4 regions of the Paenibacillus sp. PvP094 genome follow, and region 2 is predicted to be linked to each of the others. Evidence: riboswitches for the same ligand, from Rfam matches in the RefSeq annotation. Region 2 holds a riboswitch; each other region holds the start of a gene.

What was found. Region 2 has a riboswitch for thiamine pyrophosphate ahead of thiC (phosphomethylpyrimidine synthase ThiC). Riboswitches for the same ligand answer to the same signal wherever they lie in the genome.
Region 1: linked by a shared signal. The riboswitch ahead of ABIC22_RS21050 (thiamine phosphate synthase) and the one ahead of thiC (phosphomethylpyrimidine synthase ThiC) in region 2 are both predicted to bind thiamine pyrophosphate.
Region 3: linked by a shared signal. The riboswitch ahead of ABIC22_RS05555 (ABC transporter ATP-binding protein) and the one ahead of thiC (phosphomethylpyrimidine synthase ThiC) in region 2 are both predicted to bind thiamine pyrophosphate.
Region 4: linked by a shared signal. The riboswitch ahead of ABIC22_RS07490 (ABC transporter substrate-binding protein) and the one ahead of thiC (phosphomethylpyrimidine synthase ThiC) in region 2 are both predicted to bind thiamine pyrophosphate.

Annotation. Positions count from the first base shown of each region.
Region 1 covers NZ_JBEPOM010000001.1:4,561,708-4,566,584, reverse strand. The annotation lists gene ABIC22_RS21065 (thiazole synthase) at 1-497, opposite strand, end outside; gene thiS (sulfur carrier protein ThiS) at 501-704, opposite strand; gene thiO (glycine oxidase ThiO) at 701-1,933, opposite strand; gene ABIC22_RS21050 (thiamine phosphate synthase) at 1,951-2,574, opposite strand; TPP riboswitch at 2,820-2,929, opposite strand; gene ABIC22_RS21045 (ABC-F family ATP-binding cassette domain-containing protein) at 3,039-4,589, opposite strand; gene ABIC22_RS21040 (hypothetical protein) at 4,727-4,877, opposite strand, start outside.
Region 2 covers NZ_JBEPOM010000001.1:1,407,798-1,412,674, forward strand. The annotation lists gene ABIC22_RS06520 (hypothetical protein) at 1-323, shown strand, start outside; gene thiC (phosphomethylpyrimidine synthase ThiC) at 404-2,209, opposite strand; TPP riboswitch at 2,563-2,676, opposite strand; gene ABIC22_RS06530 (IclR family transcriptional regulator) at 2,798-3,541, opposite strand; gene ABIC22_RS06535 (alpha/beta hydrolase) at 3,903-4,877, shown strand, end outside.
Region 3 covers NZ_JBEPOM010000001.1:1,179,755-1,184,631, reverse strand. The annotation lists gene ABIC22_RS05565 (ABC transporter substrate-binding protein) at 1-730, opposite strand, end outside; gene ABIC22_RS05560 (ABC transporter permease) at 818-1,636, opposite strand; gene ABIC22_RS05555 (ABC transporter ATP-binding protein) at 1,623-2,384, opposite strand; TPP riboswitch at 2,555-2,657, opposite strand; gene hisC (histidinol-phosphate transaminase) at 2,763-3,884, opposite strand; gene ABIC22_RS05545 (ATP-binding cassette domain-containing protein) at 3,909-4,685, opposite strand; gene ABIC22_RS05540 (ABC transporter permease subunit) at 4,710-4,877, opposite strand, start outside.
Region 4 covers NZ_JBEPOM010000001.1:1,620,061-1,624,937, reverse strand. The annotation lists gene ABIC22_RS07505 (ABC transporter ATP-binding protein) at 1-181, opposite strand, end outside; gene ABIC22_RS07500 (ABC transporter permease) at 226-984, opposite strand; gene ABIC22_RS07495 (thiamine-binding protein) at 984-1,274, opposite strand; gene ABIC22_RS07490 (ABC transporter substrate-binding protein) at 1,304-2,344, opposite strand; TPP riboswitch at 2,554-2,666, opposite strand; gene ABIC22_RS07485 (hypothetical protein) at 2,839-3,303, opposite strand; gene ABIC22_RS07480 (VOC family protein) at 3,399-3,785, opposite strand; gene ABIC22_RS07475 (DUF2798 domain-containing protein) at 3,958-4,458, shown strand; gene ABIC22_RS07470 (MFS transporter) at 4,688-4,877, opposite strand, start outside.

The DNA.
Region 1 (4,877 bases), 3.2 Mb from region 2:
TACGGGTTGATAATGCCTCTTCCTGCTCCGATCGGTGAAGCTCCTGGCATGACTGCATGAACCCCAAGCAGCTGCAGCCGTTTGGCTAAAATCACATCATCCGAGATATAAGGCAGTACGATGAATCCTTTTTCCAACAGGATCTCGCAGGCCTTGTACGTTTCGATCGGATCTGGCAGCAGTGTGATCCCATCTCCGATCACTTCTACTTTTATCATATCACAAAGTCCTGAGGCACGGGCAAGTTCAGCGATTCGGACGGCCTCTTCTGCAGTGGAAGCACCCGCGGTATTAGGGAGTAAAGTGAATCGCTTCAAATCGAGTGTATCAAGGAAGTGGCGTTTATCCCGATCTTCCAAGTTGAGGCGTCGAACTGCAAAAGTCAGCACTTCGGTTCCTGACGCTTCTACCGCTTGACTCTGTATATCCAAATCGTCAAATTTGCCCGTACCCAACAACAATCTAGAATGAAATGAATGATGTCCTATCTTCAGCATGTTTTAACCGCCTCCCACAAAATGTACGATCTCAATTCGGTCTCCGTCTCTTAAAACGGTCGATGCATGGTGCTCCCTCATCAGAATTTGGCGATTTAACTCAACCACCACAGTTTTCACCTGCAAATTAAAAGATTGCAGTAGCTGATCTACATGATTTAAATCGTCCTCAATGTTCATGCTCTGCCCGTTTACGATGATGTTCACTGCATAATCTCCTTTCTGCTCAAACGCTCCGGACTCAATTCATCAATGCCAAGCTCCTCCGAAGAATGGCCAGCCATCAGATCAGCCATCAGGCTGCCGGTAATTGCGCTAAGTAAGATGCCATTTCTGTAATGTCCAAACGCGGTATATAACCCGGGTACGCATTTACAAGCTCCCAGATAAGGCAAACCGTCAGGGGTTGATGGTCGAACCCCTGCCCAGGCACGGATAAACTGGGCTTGCTGTATTCCAGGGACCCACCCTGCTGCGGATGCAAGCAGCTTTTGAATGCCTTCAACAGTAACTTCCCGATCTGAGCGCCCCGGTAAACTGGTAGCTCCGATCCAAACTTCGCCGTTTGCTTTGGGGACAATGTATACATTATCTGCATAAACAGTCTTGTCAGGTCTGTAATCTGCATCATGTTTCGCAAATTGTATTGCTGCAATTTCACCTTTCACTGGAAGAGTGGGCAGGTTAAGACCCACCTGCTTCAATATCTCTCCACCTTGTAATCCAGCTGCGACAACAACATGTTTACACGTTAATCTTCCAATCGACGTTTCCACACCCTGGATTCCACTCGAGTCGGCAATTAGACTTACATTCTGTACACCTTCGATTACTTTGGCTCCCATTGTTTGAGCTGCGCCCGCATAGGCACGTGCCAAATTGACAGGGAGAAGTTCACTTTCTGAAGCTCTATACAGAGCCCCGAAAGCTTCCTTGCTTATCCATGGGGCTTCACGTTGAAGATTGGAATGATCCCACCACATTTGCTCTGTAGGCAAAACTGTACTTCTTCTCGAATCGCTATACTTTTTCATCTCGGCTTCATTCCGAAATGGTGTAATAAATCCACTCTGCTGCAGGCCAATTTCAATGCCGCTTAGTAGTTCAAGCTGTTCTTTTTGCTGATGCAGTCGTTTTCTACTTTCATATGCTAGCTTTGACATCACAGTAGTATGAAACGTCTCGCTGTCTGCAGCTAACATGCCCGCTGCCGCAGAAGATGTCTCACTTGCAATACGCGCACGCTCGATTAAAATCACTTCTTTACCTCGTGAAGCTAGCTCATACGCGATGGCACAACCTATAACGCCTCCTCCCACAACAATAGTTTCCGCATGAAGCTTGCCACGAATTTCTCCACGTATTTGTGTCGTACAACCTGCTCCATTTCGGTAAATGCTGCCTCTTCGTCTTCGGCCTCTTGCTTCTCTGCTCATTCATTCACCTCCGTTATTCATTCGATAGCCCGCTTCAAGGCTGCTGCCGCGCTTTCCGGATTATCACTGGCCCAGATAGAAGATATTACTGCGGCACCACTTGCACCAGCTGCACGTACAGCTGCTATGTTTGCCGGTCCAATACCGCCAATGGCAATTACGGGGATGGAAACAGCTGAGCATATTTCAGACAGTGCATATATCCCTCTCGGCTTGCTCCCAGGTTTACTGCTGGAGGAAAATACATGACCATAAAAGAGGTAATCCGCTCCCCGTTCTTCAGCTACTCTAGCTTCGTGAAGAGAGTGAACAGAAATACCGAGACGAAGTCGATCGCTTTTGTTCAGGCTGCTGCCTTGAGTAGTCGCCATATCGGACTGGCCCCAATGAATCCTCTGAATGAAAACATGTTTTTCCAACTTATTCAGCTCACATAGACCATTGATTACGATCCTGTCAGATGGAATTCCTGCGTTCAGCAAACTATGAGCCCATTGAATTTTTTGTTCAGTGGTTAGATGTTTTTCCCGAATGTGGATATAGTCAAGCCAAGGCCATGCATCCGCTGCAATCTTCAGAAAACGTTGTTGATCCCCTACCCCTGGCGAAACAGCATGCAGTTCAAACGATAGTGAATTCACAGGTTTTTTAAAGGTATCCGTTTGGTTTCACCTTCCTTGCCGTCACAATATGTAAGCACAAAAAAGCCACTCCCGTAGGGAGTGGCCGCGATAACATGTCCAGTTAGTTAAATGAGCTTTACATGCCAGTTGTCAGGTATACAAGCTATTAAACCATAGCCCTGATATATACGAGATACCTTCATGTTCCACTTGTGAGCATTCACATTCGCTACAAAATCGAATATTAATTTGCCCATATCATTAACTAAAACGCGCCACTTCCCTACGCTGGTATAATCCAGATCAGGTGCAAAGGGTCCGGAATCGCATTATTCCATCTCAGCCGCAACGAGCGGCCCCCCTAGTGATCGTATGAAGTTGTAGCCTATGTTACCATAGTCACCTTTTTTTGTCACCGTTGATTTTTCAAACTCATGTTGATGAATGTTTTGATTGTAGAGCACTAAATTGCTCCGCAACAACTAGTTTTTCTCAGACCAGGCTTCGACGTCCCATGTCTTGGTGACCCAATCCTGATAAAATTCAGGTTCATGGGAAACGAGCAGTACTGTACCTTTAAATTCTTGCAAGGCTCGTTTTAGCTCCGCTTTTGCTGTTACATCCAGGTGATTTGTCGGTTCATCAAACAGGATCCAGTTGCTTTCACGCATCAGAAGCTTGCACAAGCGAACTTTCGCTTGTTCTCCCCCACTAAGTGCACTCAGCGGACGAGTGATATGCTCGTTTTTCAAACCACAGCGGGCCAAATGCCCGCGTACTTCATTCTGAGTTAGATGGGAGAATTCGTTCCACACATCTTCAATTGGCGTAATGTTGCCAGCCCGAACTTCCTGTTCAAAGTAAGCCGTTTCCAGATAATCCCCCAGGAACGTTTTACCACTGATCGGCGGGATTTTGCCCAATATGGTTTTAAGAAGTGTCGACTTACCTACACCGTTACATCCAACAATGGCTATTTTCTCACCACGTTCAATGGTCATTGTCATCTTAGGCAGCAAAGGGTAGGAATAACCTATCTCGAAATCAATTCCCTCGAATACTGTTTTGCTGCTGGCACGGGCATCTTTGAATTTAAATGTCGGTTTTGCTGCTTCATCCGGGCGATCGATTCGTTCAATCTTGCCCAGCTGTTTCTCGCGGCTTTTGGCACGTCCGGAAGTGGAGGCTCTTGCCTTGTTACGCTGAATGAAATCTTCCTGTTTCTTAATATATTCCTGCTGTTTCTCATAAGCGTCGATATGTTGTGCTTTTTGCATATCTGCCATTTCAAGAAACTTATTGTAGTTGGCAGCATAACGCGTCAATTTAGCAAATTCCAGATGATAAATCACGTTAACGACTTCATTCATGAACTCCGTATCATGCGAAATCAGAATAAATGCATAAGGGTAATCTTTCAAATATCGAGTTAACCATTCAATGTGCTCCACGTCCAGGTAGTTTGTTGGCTCGTCCAGCAAAAGAGCCGTCGGTTTCTCGAGCAACAACTTGGCGAGCAATACTTTGGTCCGTTGTCCCCCGCTTAGAGCAGCGACGTCACGATCAAGCCCAATAGCGGATAATCCGAGGCCATTTGCCATTTCTTCCACTTTTACATCAATCAAATAAAAATCGCCCTGCTCAAGCTGCTCCTGGATTTCACCCATTTCTTCCAGCAGTTTTTCAAGCTGGTCTGGGTCTGCGTCAGCCATCTGGTCTGTAATGGCCATCATTTCTTTTTCCAGTTCAAGCAGGGGAAGGAAGGCATCTTTTAAAACGTCGCGGATTGTTTTGCCAGGAGTCAGCTTGGTATGCTGATCCAAATATCCGTAACGGACTTTTGGTGTCCACTCTACTTTCCCGCTGTCTTTCAGCAATTTTCCGGTCAAAATGTTCATTAAAGTGGACTTTCCTACACCATTTGCTCCGACCAGGCCTACACGCTCTCCTGCAAGTAAACGAAAAGATACATTTTTAAATAACGTGCGGTCACCAAAATTGTGACTGACGTTCTCCACTGACAATAAACTCATGAGATGAGGTTGCTCCTATCTATTTAACATTACTTTTATTCGGTATTGTTGATACCGGTCAAGTTCTGAACTGAAACCCTATTTTAGCACAGGACCTGCCTTTTCTGAAAGCAATGTAGTAGGCGCAGCAGTCATACTCAGTGAACAACCTTGTTAATGTAACAATTCCCCTCAAAATACCCCGCTGCCGCAGCCTGCTTCACATCGGTAAAAACTTCTTCAGCTCGGAAGTTATTCTTACAAGTTGCTGGATAATAATATTTTATGCCGGTAGAAGGTTCTATCCCT
Region 2 (4,877 bases):
TGGCGCGGGTGAATGAAGCACTACAGCAAGGTGAAACTAACGGGCAGGCAAACGTTGTGGCTGCTTCGAGAACAAAGGCCGCATTAATTCCTGGTACATTTGAGCTGATCATGCGCGGCGATAAGGAAGGATATATGGAGGCGGTGACAACGGGCTTGCAGCAACTAGCTGCACAGTCACCAGAGAAAACCATTGTAGCTGCTCAGCTATCCATGGCTCCCGCAGCTGCCTTTGCTTCAGCAAATACGGGAAGTGAGATTTACAGCCCGCTCGCATCGCTGGCATCTTATTTGGAGCAGCAATTGAATATCGGTAGGCGTTAGTTAGGGGCCGTTCTTCTCCCAGTAGTGGAGAGAACGGCTTTTATATATCTTAGGCTGCCCAAATTGCGCTGTAATGGCGCTTAGGTTCGGGTTCGGTATTCCTCAGCCTTTTCCTGCATTCCGGCTGCCACAGCCTCATTCTCGGATAATCCTTTGTCTGCGGCAAAGGCACGAATATCCTGCGTAATGCGCATGCTGCAAAATTTAGGTCCGCACATGGAGCAGAAATGGGCCTCCTTGGCCCCTTCAGCCGGGAGTGTCTCATCGTGATAGGACAGCGCACGTTCCGGATCCAGTGACAGGTTGAACTGGTCCCGCCAGCGGAATTCGAAGCGGGCCTTCGACAGCGCGTCATCCCGGCGCTGTGCACGCGGATGGCCTTTGGCCAGATCAGCGGCATGTGCCGCAATCTTGTAAGCAATAACGCCTTCCCGGACATCATCCTTGTTCGGCAGGCCCAGATGTTCCTTTGGTGTCACATAGCAGAGCATCGACGTTCCGAACCAGCCGATCATCGCCGCTCCAATGGCTGAGGTAATATGGTCATAGCCTGGTGCAATATCGGTTGTCAGCGGACCAAGTGTATAAAACGGTGCTTCCTTGCAGATCTCCATCTGAAGGTCGACATTCTCCTTAATCTTGTGCATCGGCACATGTCCTGGCCCCTCAATCATCACCTGCACATCATGCTTCCACGCAATCTGTGTCAGTTCACCAAGCGTAGCAAGTTCAGCCATCTGGGCTTCATCATTGGCATCATAGATGCTGCCCGGGCGGAGTCCATCTCCGAGAGAGAAGGCTACATCATACCTTTTCATGATTTCACAGATTTCCTCAAAATGCGTGTACAAAAAGTTCTCCTGATGGTGCGCAAGGCACCATGCCGCCATAATGGAACCACCTCTGGATACAATGCCGGTCATCCGTTTGGCCGTCATCGGTATGTAACGCAGCAGTACGCCTGCATGGATCGTAAAGTAATCCACACCCTGCTCTGCCTGCTCAATGAGCGTATCCCGGTACAACTCCCAGGTGAGTGCCTCGGCTTCGCCATTCACCTTCTCCAGCGCCTGATACAGCGGCACCGTCCCGATTGGTACCGGAGAATTGCGGATGATCCATTCCCGGGTCGTATGGATATCCTTGCCCGTGGAAAGATCCATTACCGTATCGGACCCCCAGCGTACCGCCCAAGTCATTTTCTCCACTTCTTCTTCAATCGAAGAGGATACGGCAGAGTTTCCAATATTCGCGTTGATCTTTACGTGGAAGTGACGTCCGATCAGCATCGGTTCGCTCTCTGGATGATTAATATTGGATGGCAGAATGGCCCTGCCGCTCGCCAGCTCCTGCCGGACGAATTCCGACTCCACGCCTTCACGAATAGCTGCAAACTCCATCTCAGGGGTAATGATGCCCTGCCTCGCATAGTGCATTTGGGTGACACAGCGTCCGGATTGTGCACGGAGCGGTTTGCCGCGGAGGCCTGGATATTCTTCAGCTCCGGTTCTCTTCCCTCCAGGCTTAAGCCCGTTATCCTCCGGTTTGACGGTACGTCCCTGGTACGCCTCTACATCGTTTCGTTCTGTGATCCAGCGTGCACGCAAAGCTGGCAGGCCTGCCCGGATATCGGCGTGAAATCCGGGGTCCGTCATAGGGCCGCTCGTATCGTACACGCGCAGCGGCTCGTTATGCTCCACCCCTTGGGGTGTATTCGTGTCATGAAGGGCAATTTCACGCTCCGGTACAGCAATGTCCGGCCGTGAGCCCTGAATGTAAACTTTGCGGCTGCCGGGAAACTGTTGCACCCGTCCGGCCGCCACTGTTCTCTTTTCCAACCCCTGTCCTGAATGTTCCTGTGCCGTTGTTCTGTTGTTTGTGTTCATCGCTACCTCTTCCTCCTCGTTGGTCGTCCCATGGATGGGCCAGTTTGATCGCTCGTGCACCCGTTCCATATCATCCACGCATAGGCAAGAAAAGAGCGGCCAACTTCCGAAGAAAGAACATTACAGCGGCATAGCGCAGACAGAATCTGGCACAGGCATAATCGGGTTATACCCAACTCCAGCTCTCCCGCAAAAGAAGGGAACCGCCTCTGCTGCGGTTGATCGCTTGACACTGTATATAAAAAAGCCGGTTCCCGAGGGAACCGGCCTATGTCCATCACCCCATAACAAGCCTGATGCCAAGCTCCCTCAAGTGGAGACATGCCAAAGGCTGGATTATGCAGTGTTCGTGGTTGTATCGCCGATTACTTCCCTACGCTGGTATGATCCAGATCAGGTGCAAAGGGTCCGGAATCTCATGCGATCCCGTCTCAGTCCGGACAATTCGGACTCCCCCAGTAACGTTAACAGTTGCGGTATGTGTACCGCAGTTCCATATTCAATTCATTCCAGCCCCGCTGGGCTGTCCATTACAGACTAGCGCAAGCCAGTCAGAAATACAACCCTTTTTCTTCCAGACACGCCGGATCAGGACAACATGAGACCCATCTGCGCGGCTGCTTCCTTCAGTACAGGTGCATATTCGTGCAAAGTTTCCTGGGACAGGCGGCTAACGGGACCCGATACGGATAGTGCAGCAGCAATATTCCCCTTTCGATCCATAATAGGAACCGATACTGCAGCCGCTCCAGGCTCACGTTCTTCGTAGCTGGTCGCATATCCATTCTCCCGGATATCACCCATCTGGGCCAGATAAACTTCGGGATCGATAAATACGGGCCATTCGGGACCATTCATCAGTTCCTCCCGGTCTTCTTCCGTCGCAAATGCCATGAGTACCTTGCTGGATGCCCCTACGGATAGAGGAAGACGTACGCCAACCGGAGCCACCCGCCGGATGGCCTGATCACTCTGAACAGCCTGAATACGGATACGCTCACTGCCATCCCGCAGGTACAGACTGACCGTTTCTCCCAAACGATCTCTGAGCCGCTCCATTGCAGGAAGCAGCAAAATGGCAGGATCATCACTGCGGGACATATGAGCAGACAGCTCCCAGATTCGAATGCCGAGCCTGTATTTCTCAGTGGCCGCATCGCGAATGACGAAGCCCTTCTCCTCCAGCGTCGCCATCAGACGATGAACCGTACTTTTGTGCAAACCAATCTGGCTCGCAATTTCTGTGAGTCCAAGATCGCTCCGTGTGGTAAAACATAATAATATATCCAGCGCCCGTTCCACAGCCCGGACGGTTAGTTTGCGGTCTTCCATGGCATAATGCCCTCCTCATGTTTCATCACATGAAACTTGGTTACATAAATTATATGAGAAACGATCTCATCTGTAAACCAAAATGAGCCAAATCATGACGATAAGAAGTGTAAATATTTTCTTTTTATAAGACTAAATCCCCTGCAATTTGCACCATCAGGAAATGTTACCCATATATCTTTCGGACTATATAACAATTGCGTAACAAATGCCTCCAATCAATTGACTTTGACTATATGGAAACATACGATAAAGATATATAAGCAAGACTTTGCTGCACAGGCAAGCAAGGACATCAAGCCATATGATCTGATCTGAACTCGTTGTTATCTTCAATTGATCTGAATAAGGAGGGGCAATCATGTTTCCGACATCCCAGAGCGAAGCCCCGCTGCAAACGAAAGTGTCCGACCTGCCTTCTTCGTTATCACCGAGGCTGATCCGGTTCAAACATATTATCGTAGCGTTGCTGCTCTCCGTTGTATTTTTTCTGCTCTTTTGTTTCATTGCCTTACACGGCTATATTGCTTGGGTACTATCCAACCCGACCGTAGCTCCCGTGTTCTCCAATCCAATGCAGGCCAAGAACATGAAGTACGAGGATATCACGTTCCCGGCAGCAGATGGCAGCCGTACGATGCAGGGCTGGTATATCCCCGCAGACACGGATGTCAACAAAACCATCATCTTCAGTCATGGATATGGGGCCAATCGGGAGGAAACCTGGGTTCCCATGTATGACCTGGCTCACTATGCCCACCAGCTCGGGTTCAATGTAGTGATGTTTGACTATGGTTTCGCCTCTCAGGTGAACAAGGCAGTCGCTACAGGGGGCAAAGCCGAGTCCCAGCAATTGCTTGGTGCCATTCAGTTCGCCAAGCAGCGCGGTGCTCAGGAGCTTGTCGTCTGGGGATTCTCGATGGGCGCAGGCACAGCATTACAGACGGGGCTGCTCACCGAGAACGTGGATGCCATGATTCTCGACAGCACTTTCCTGCTAGAGCCGGATACGCTGTATCACAACATTCATAATCAGATCGATCTGCCGCGACAACCCACTTTGCAGATCATGAATCTGTTATTCCCGGTTCTGAATGGCACCGGATTACAGCAGATTCCGTATCAGGAAGTCAAAAAGAAAGACTATCCGTTCCCCATCTTCTTCATTCACGGAACGGAGGATGAGAAGGCTCCATATCCGATCGCCGAGCTTCTCGCCGCCAACCAGACGAACACCTACTCAGAGGAATGGATCGTACAGGACGCGCATCATGAGCTGATCTTCAGGGAACATCCGAAGGAGTATCTCCGCCGTGTCTCTACGTTCCTGAGTCAT
Region 3 (4,877 bases), 230 kb from region 2:
GTTCGTAGTAATCCGGCACGCCGTAATCGACGGGGTTAATTGACTTAACGGGATGACCTTCTTTCTCAAGAATCAACTGTTCATGATTGATAAAACCACCCATGATCGCATCGGCCTGACCGGAGGCCAGCGAAGGGATCAGATCAAATCCGACATCCACCAAATTCATGCGGTCTGGATCGCCGCCATCCTGACTAATCATCGTACGCACCATGGCTTCATATAGGGGAACGGAGGAATATCCTACCGTCAGTCCTTCAAGATCTTTGGGCGAGTTCACGTTGCCGTCCGTTTCCGTCAGCAGATGAACGAGTGGATGCCGAACGACAGCGGAGATGGATCGTACGGGAATGCCTTCTCCACGGGCTAGCAAAATTTGCGGCTGATAGCTCAGCGCCAGGTCCACTTTGCCAGCGGCTACAAGTTTGAGTGCATCATTTGTATCGGCAGGCATCTGAATGTCCACATCGAGACCTTGGTCTGCGAAATATCCATTCTCCTGTGCTGCGTATATAAAGGAATGGACTGCATTCGGATACCAGTCGAGCATGATGGACAATGAATCATGGTCACCAGACGACGATCCGGTTGTTGTTGAATCTGTGCCCTGTACCTGGGGATCGGAATCGGACGATGATGGGTTCGCACCCGTATTGCCACAACCGCTGACGATCAGTAATAAACAGATGAGGGCAGGAAGCAGGATGTGAATGAGTTTCTTCTTTCTCATGGATAAATGGGCCTCGTTTCTTTCATTTTTGTTTGGTTCCAATCGCTGATATGTTTTAAAGAGATCGACAGGAAGGAGCAGCACTTGTTATCTCATTGCCGATTGCCTTTTAATCGACTTTCCTCTGCGTGCATGCTCTGCATTCCGCTTCAATCCGAGGACTCGCTCCAGCCAGGCAATAAGCACGAACAGACCGATGCCCAGCAGGGATAACAGCAGAATGGATGCAAACATTGCATCGGTATTCATGCTGCTGGACATTCTGCGGCTGAAATAACCAAGTCCTTTGCTGCCTCCGAGCCATTCGCCAATGGTTGCGCCGACCACGCAGTACACCACCGACATCTTCAATCCGGAAAAGAAAGAGGGCAGCGCAAGAGGTACCTGAAGCTTGCGGAACAGATCCCACGTGCTTGCTCCCATGGTCATCAGCAGTTCGCGCTGTTCCGGGTCGCCTTGACGGAGACCATCATAGGTGCTGACCACAATCGGGAAGAATGCGATCAGAAACACCACAGCGACCTTACTCCAGAGTGTGTAGCCAAACCACAGAATGAATACAGGAGACAGGGCAATCAGTGGAATTGTCTGGCTGATTACGATGAAGGGATACAGCGCCTTTTCAATCGAACGGCTGAGGTGCATGCCTGCTGCCAGAGCGCTTCCGGCAACGATGGACAAGCCGAAGCCAACCGCAACCTCCACCAATGTGGCAGGCAGATGGGTTCCCAGGAGCAGATGCCGATGCTCAACTAGAGAACTCGCTATTGATGTAGGTGCAGGGATGATGAAAGAAGGGACCCAGCCCAATCGCACGATGCATTCCCAGCTGACCAGCATCAGGAGAAGAAGCGCAGCGAACAGGCCGTAGCGGGCAAGCCATCTGCTGACGTTAAAGCTTCGCATGTAGTTGTTCCTCCAACCGTTGTCGCATCTGTATAAGATCGGGATCGTAGACCATGTCCGAGTGTCTCGGACGGGGTAGAGGCACCGTCATGTCCAGCAGCTGCCGACCACCAGGAGTGAGAAGGACAATCCGGTCACTTAATAACAGGGCTTCTTCAATATCATGCGTGATGAACAGCACCGTTTTGCCGAGGCTTTCCCACAATTCAAGCAGCCAGCGATGCATCTCCCGCTTGGTCATGGCGTCAAGCGCGCCAAAGGGTTCGTCCAGCAGCATCAGCTGTCCTCCTGTCAACAACGTGCGCAGCAGGGCGACCCGCTGCTTCATGCCGCCGGACAGTTCGTCCGGGTAGGCATGCTCATAGCCGGATAAGCCGAATCTGTCGAGTCCGGCCATAATGGAAGCGCGCAGCTTCACCTTGTCCTGCTTCCTCGGGGCAAGCTCCGAGGGAAGCAGGCAGTTCTCCATAACCGTCCGCCAGGATAACAGCAAATCCTTCTGCGGCATGTAGGCGACTCGCCCAAGTCGCTGTCCAGGCGGCACCCCAGCAATTTCGATCGTGCCGTCTGTCGGTTCAAGCAAGCCTGCCAGCAGCTTGAAGAGTGTGCTCTTGCCCGACCCGCTGGAGCCGATCAGCGAGACGAACTCTCCCTTTTTTACACACATCGACACATTGGAGAGGATGGGGGAATGTCTCTGATCCGGAAAAGTAAAGGTCATGTTGTCAATCTGTACATCGTTGCTCATTTGGTTCCTTGACCCCCTTGGAATAAAAACTGCCTGAACGGAAATGCACGTTGTTTGCGATCTGTATGTAAGTAAATGCGAAAAAGCCCGCCCATTTCCGGAGAAATGAGTGGGCCTGTTAAGTTCAACCGACATTCATGTTCATATGAATATGAAAAAAATCCGTTAACTGAAAGTCCGCTCCACTTCCCTCCGCTGGTATGATCCAGATCAGGTTCAAAGGGTCCGAATACATTTATTCGTCTCAGCCGCAAGGCTCCCCTAGTGCAATCGTTCAAGATATGCAGTTGTGTACACAGCATATATCACGTGCCCGCGAGATGTAAAGAGGGCGGCTTAAAAGAAGTGTGCGTAAAGAAGTTAGGAAAGTGACCTATTCTAATTGTTTGAATGTAACAGTGAATCAAGCTCACCGATCAGACGGGCAATCTGTTCAGGTGTGCCAATCGTAATCCGAAGCCAGGTAGGCATGCCGAATTCGGCACCGCCGCGGACAGAGATGCCTCTGTTTAACAATTCTTTGGTAATCGGGCCACTATCCTGCAACAGATCCACCATCATGAAATTCGTTTCGGAAGGGATGTAGGGTAACTTCCAATGATCAAAGGACTGCATTAACGTTTTCCGTCCCTGACGATTGTAGTGCAGGCAATGAGAAACAAATTCATGATCATCCAGGCTGGCTGAAGCAGCGGCTTGGGAGATGGCTGTCAAACTGATGGGCAGCTTGACCCGGTTAATGCCTTCAATGATGCTTTCATTCCCGATGCCATATCCAATTCGCAGGCCGGCAAGTCCATATATTTTGGAGAAGGTTCGCAAAATAATCAGATTATTATACTGCTCCAGCAGCTTAACCGTATCAGGATAATCTTCACTTTCCGCAAATTCATAATACGCTTCGTCCAGGACAACCACGACATGGGAGGGCACATGTTCGAGTAAACCAAGCAGGGCATCTGCCGTGAAAATGGTTCCGGTTGGATTATTCGGATTGCACAGCCAGATGATTCGGGTAGAAGCATTGATCCGCTGCCGGAATTGCTCCAGGTCCAGTGAATGGTTGACCAAAGGCACTTCATGAATAACCCCGCCTGCCAGCAGCGTAGCGCCCTTATACCAGTTAAAGGAGGGGACCGGAATGAGTGATTCCTCGCCGGGATTAAGATAGGCTTGGGCGGTAAGGGTTAGGAGCTCGAATGATCCACTGCCAAATACCAGTTGGGAGGTACGCACACCCAGACGTTCCGCAAGTTTGTCTCGCAGCAGTTGGCTGGAACCGTCGGGGTATTGAGCCAGAAGATCGGAGCTCAGCGATCTGACTGCTTCCGCTGCCAGGGGAGAAGAGCCAAACGGATTCTCGTTCGCTGCAAGTCGATCTACACTTTCCAGTCCCAATTCCCGCCGGATCTGTTCCATGGATTTGGCAGGTGTATAAGCCGGAATTTGATTTAACAGATCTTTAACAGGAGGAGAGGGAACGGTTGAGAGGGATTGCATAATCATACCTTCTTTCCAGTGGAATTAGATCGAGAATGATATCTGTTTCTGGGCTATCTGCTGTGGTGTCTCTTGTGGAGGAGTCAACAAGCGATTTAGAATAAGATTTTCAAAATGAGCAAACCCGCTGTCCCGAACACGTGGACGCTCCAGCGTAATTCGGGTATCCATCGTTATATGACCATCCTCGATTAACAGCACCCTGTCAGCGAGCGCAACCGCCTCACTGACATCATGAGTGACCAGAATGACAGTCAGATCTTCTTCTACCCACAAGCGTTCGATTAATTGCTGCATTTCAATTCGGGTCAATGCATCCAATGCACCCAGCGGTTCATCCAGCAGCAGTAAACGCGGATGACTTGCGAGTGCCCGTGCCAAGGCAACACGTTGTTTTTGTCCGCCAGATAATACCCCCGGCCAGTCACCTTCACGCTCTCCAAGTCCTACATTGCGAAGCGACTGGCGTGCATCTTCCTTGTTCTTGTCGGGGATTCCCAGCCGTACATTGTCGAGCACGGATTTCCAAGGCAGCAGTCGGGCTTCCTGAAACAGAAACCGTGTCTCTGGTGCTGTACTGCCAAGCTTTCTGTTGCCCAGCATAACGCTTCCGGAAGAGGGGGATTCCAGCCCGGCGATCAGACGCAGCAAAGTGCTTTTGCCACAACCACTTCGTCCAACGATGGCTACAAATTCCCCTTGTCTTACATTGACATTGATGTCGGATAGAATTGTCCGCTGATCATACGATTTCTGAACCCTATCTACTTGAAGAAAAGGACTGATCTGACTTGTGCTCATGGATCAATTCACGCTCCTTTGGCTTTACTTGCGGGATAGAGCCGGGTTCCAGCGCAGCCAGCGCCGTTCCAGCCATTTGGCGATGGTATCGGACAGCTTGCCCAGCAGGGCATATAGCAGAATGCTTAAGACGATTACATCCATCTGCATGAATTCCCGCGCATTCATCGCCATGTAGCCAATCCCCGCATC
Region 4 (4,877 bases), 210 kb from region 2:
GCTTGTTCCGTCGTTCCCGGAAGGAAGCATGGACGTCCTGTACTTCCAGTGCAGGCAGGCTCTGCTTACCCGAATCGGAGGTAGCGGTAGAAGCAGCAGTGCGGAGTGATTCTTCTCGAGTTGAAATTCCGGCGCTTCCGCCTGGTGCAGGAGGTGCCTGTTCGTTATATTTGAGTGTCATCTCACATTCACTTCCTAACCTTGTATAGTGCTTCTGCTGCGATTTCAGCGCTTCTGTGGTCGCCAGCGAACGAGCAGCTTCTCCAGCAGGGCAATGAACAGGAAGAGCAGCAGGCTGAGCGCGACAATAATCATAATCGCAACGAATAGACGATCTGTCCGGTAAGCGGACTTCTGAAGCATCATGTAATATCCGATCCCTTTGTCGGCTCCGATCCATTCAGCAATAATGGCACCCATAACGCTGTAAGTAGCAGCAATCTTGACACCGGAGAAGATGGAAGGCAGTGCGTGCGGGAGCTCCAGCTTCCAGAAAATTGGGCCGCGTCTCGCTCCCGCCATGCGCATGTAATTCATCATGGCGGCATCCGTACGTGTCAGGCCATCCATGGCAGCGACGGCAACGGGAAAGAAGCAGACCAGGATGATGGTAATAAGTTTGGGCAGCAGTCCGAATCCGAACCAGATCAGCAGGAGCGGAGCGAGCGCAATGGTCGGTATATTTTGACTAAGGATAAGTAAAGGATACAGGGCAGATTTCAGAAATGGAATCAGATGCAGTACCATGGCGATCAGCAGCCCAACCAGCGTGCCAGCGGCGAAGCCAACTAATGTAAGTTGAATGGTCGCCCAGGCATGCATGCCTAGGCGTTCTGCTTGGGAAGCGGCTTCGTGCGCGATGTCCGAAGGTGCGGGCAGCATCCATTTCTCAATATGAAACAGGGAAACGGCGCCCTGCCATATGGCTATAAAGAGAATAACCGCCACAATGGGCGGCCATACACTTTTGAAGTACGTATGCATTAGCGATATTTCTCCGTCAGGGTATCCATGCTGAAGCCGTTCGGGCTGTGGGCGATTTTGATCTGGGAGATGATGCTTGGACTGCCAGCCTCCACGAGCACCTCATGCATTTTACGGACAACTTCCAGCAGTTCCTCCAGTTCACCTTCCATCGTGGTGTCGAGCGCATTAACCTGATATTTCAAGCCAGATTGCTGAATCACTTCGATGGCCCGATCTACATAAGGATAAGAATTTTCGCCATTCGGCGTTTTGGGAATCACTTGAATGCTAAGCAGTGTGCTTGCCATGAGTAATCACGGCTCCTTTCGATTCAACTTTATTGGGGTAGAAATTCGTTCGTATAGGCTTGGGATACGTCGATCTGCTCATCAAGCAGTTTTTTGCTAAACATCCAGTCCGTGTAGTTCTGCCACACTTCCTGTTTTTGCTCACCCCAGCGCGGAGCGTCATCCTTGTATTTCGGGCTCAGCCATTTCTGACTTGCCACCACAAGGTCCTTATCGAGATCAGGTACAGCCTTGATTAAAATGTCTGCCGCTTCTTCGGGATGATCAATCGCATATTGATACCCTTCGGAAGTAGCCTTCATAAACGCCTTCACCAGCTCCGGGTCATTCTGAATGGTCTGCTCGTTCGTCACGAGTACAGGCGTGTAATAGTCCAGCGCATCGGAATAATCCTTCACATACAGCATGTCGAGGGGTTCACCGCGCAGCTCGGCTTCAATGCCGGTCCAGGCATAGAAAATCCATGCAAAATCAATGTCCCGTTTCACTGCGGTAAAAAAGTCGGTGTCGCCCATATTGATATTCTTCACTTTGGACACATCGGCGCCTTCGCCTTCCATTATGGATTGCATAACCGCTTCTTCAACCGGTGATCCCCAGCCGCCATAGGATTTGCCTTCGAAATCCTTGGGTGATTTAATGTTTCGATCCACCGGAGCGGCGAATCCAGACGTATTATGCTGAATGACTGCTGCAATGGAGACGAGCGGAACGTTCTGTGTACGGGCCTGTGTTACACTCTCCTGATAACTTACCCCAAAAGGAACTTCGTTTGAGGCTACCATCGTATCCGCACCGCCGGCTCCCGGCTGCACAATCTCGACATTCAAGCCTTCTGCCTGGTAAAATCCTTGATCCACGGCGGCATAAAGCCCGGTATGATTCGTATTGGGTGTCCAGTCGAGCACGACCTTAACATCCTTCAATGCTGCGCTGTCACCTTCGCTGCTGTTTTCAGTGGTGCTGCTGCCGTTCTGTCCTGCAGGCGCTGCTTCCTTGCTGCCGCATGCAGCGACGGTGACCAGTGTCACACACAAGAGCAGGAGTCCGATCATTTTACGCCATCTCATCTTGTTTTTCTCTCCTTCATATGGTCCGGCCAGTGGCGCGGGGTACTCCTTGGCTTCATATCCAAGCATGGTGCATAAATCCTTCGATTTATACCAGCTATGATCCGGATGACGTACTTTTTGTGTCAAAAAGATACCATCAAAAAAAGCGCCCCGTAATCCGGGACGCGTGCAGGCGTTAGAGAGGTGGCTGCAGCACATGGCTGGGCCAATTCGATATACTCCGATTCCTACGCTGGCATGATCCAGATCAGGTCTAAGGGTTAGTATCTTGATGGGATACACTCTCAGCCGGCCAATTCCGACTCCCCTGGGAAACTATGAAGTTACAGGCATTACTAGGTGTAATTATAGGCCAGAGGCCGGGATGTGTCCAGTCAGGAACTGGATGGAATAGCCAAGGGTGATTTGCCTGTGGGAATGTATCAAATATCAGAAAGGATAAGCAGATCGGACTCGATCTTTGTTTGAAGGCAGACGGGTACATGTTTGATTTACTGAACTTTGATTTTGATCACGTAACTAACGCTGCCTTCAAACCAACTTGCACTGTACAAATAGGTATATATTCCAGGAGTATCAGGTGCTTCGATTGTATGATGAGAATGATCTAGTCTGATCCAACTGTTTAACGCAATCCCCTGTTCAATAAATGTAATTTCTGTAGGAGTCTGATCGAAGGTTATGAAGAGCGTTGAACCGGCAGGTACATTTACAGGGGAGGTTGGCACATCGATTGCTGAAAATTCGTTATATTTCGTATTGTTTTTCCAAGTATACTCGAAATACTCCGCAGGAATGGATAGGGTTGTCTCTTGAACCAGGACTGTGGATTGGGGGAGTGGTTTGTTGCTTAAAGTCACGAGTAAAGATTCTCCTACTAGAATTGAAAAATATACGGTGTAGCATAATGCCCATATGACAGTAATAGCGGCGATCATTTGCATCAGTCTTTTCATGGCGAACTCCTTGAATATAGGGGGGAATAATGCGTGACAGGTCACATTATACCCACGGGTTCCTGGAATTGAATATTCCTTAAACGGTACATGGTTTAACGCTGGAAGAACTCAATCCATTCTTTCTCCGGTCCATAGATGAAGAAATAGCGATAGCCGTTGGGCAGCGTAACGATCTCCCCGTCAATAAACTCGGCCTCCGTCGCCTGGATACGCTTATATTCCGCATCAAGGTCCTCCACGTGGATAGCGAAATGGTGCACCGTTCCTTCGGAAGGCAGTTTATCGCTGTATCCCTGAATCAATTCAATCTCCGTTTCATCACTACCATGGAAGCCAAGGAAAGCGAGCTGAATAACACCATTCGTGTGGGTTACCCGATCTTTCAATTCCAGTCCTACAATCTCCGTATAGAAACGCAGTGTTGTCTCCAGATCACGTACAGCAATGCCGATGTGGTCAATACGTTTTTGAAAACCCATCATGAAAACCTCCCAAGTTCAGAAAATCGTTTCTTACATATTAAGGGATATGATAGATTCCTAATTCCGAGTTGTCAAATATGATTTAAATCAAATTCACAGAATGTTCACTTATGTGGAGATATTCGCGATCTTTATAATTGGCAGAGTAAACAGAGAGGATGAGAGAGAGTTGCCAACCACGAAGAAAGAACATATTTATTTTGGCTTGATGATGTGTACAGGAATGGTCATCGTGATGATGTCCTTCAACCTGATTTACAACGGATTAATCGGTAGATTATCCCCGCTTGAATTACTGTTTCAGTTTGTTTTGTGTTTTGCTATTGCTTTCCTAGTGGAATCCTTTGTTGTCGGTCCGGTAGCCCAGAAAGTTGCTTTTTCACTGCCGTTTGACAAGTCCAACAAGCTTCTCGGTATTGTGGCCATGTCTTGCTGCATGGTTGTTGGCATGGTTTTGATCATGTCCTTGTATGGTATGGTCACGTCTTATTTTGCGAATCAGTTGGTGGGTAAATCGCTCCTCGAAACCTATCTTCACACCATCACTCGTAACTTTAGCCTGGCCCTTCCGCTGCAGCTTCTCATTATTGGGCCCCTTGTTCGCTATGTATTCCGTACATTTATTAAAGGGAAAGAAGTGGTAGCTCCCTTGATCAACAATGAAGCTTAGTAAACCTGCTGAATGTAATTCATAAATTAATGCTAATATTTTTTACTCCAGAAATGAAAAAACCTGCCGCAAACTATTTCCTGGGCAATCATGATGTAGACCATTGAACGGCAAGAGTTTCAATCTACAGTGCGATAATTGAAGCAAAAAGGGCTCCGAAGCATGCGCTGCGGAACCTCTTTACATTATAGCTTAATTGGTGATTTTAATACGATTTGCAAGACGGTAATCAAACGGAACCTACATGTTGTCTGCTCTGCCACTGATAAGCAACCAAGCTGATTACAAGCAGACCTGCAGAAAATAGCGCAAGCATCCATGTGGATTGATTGATGTCCAGATGATCCAGACTCCAACCGGTAAGCAGAGGCAGAATGGCGCCGCCGACTCCGCCAGATGCAATCAGGATACTGGGTGTA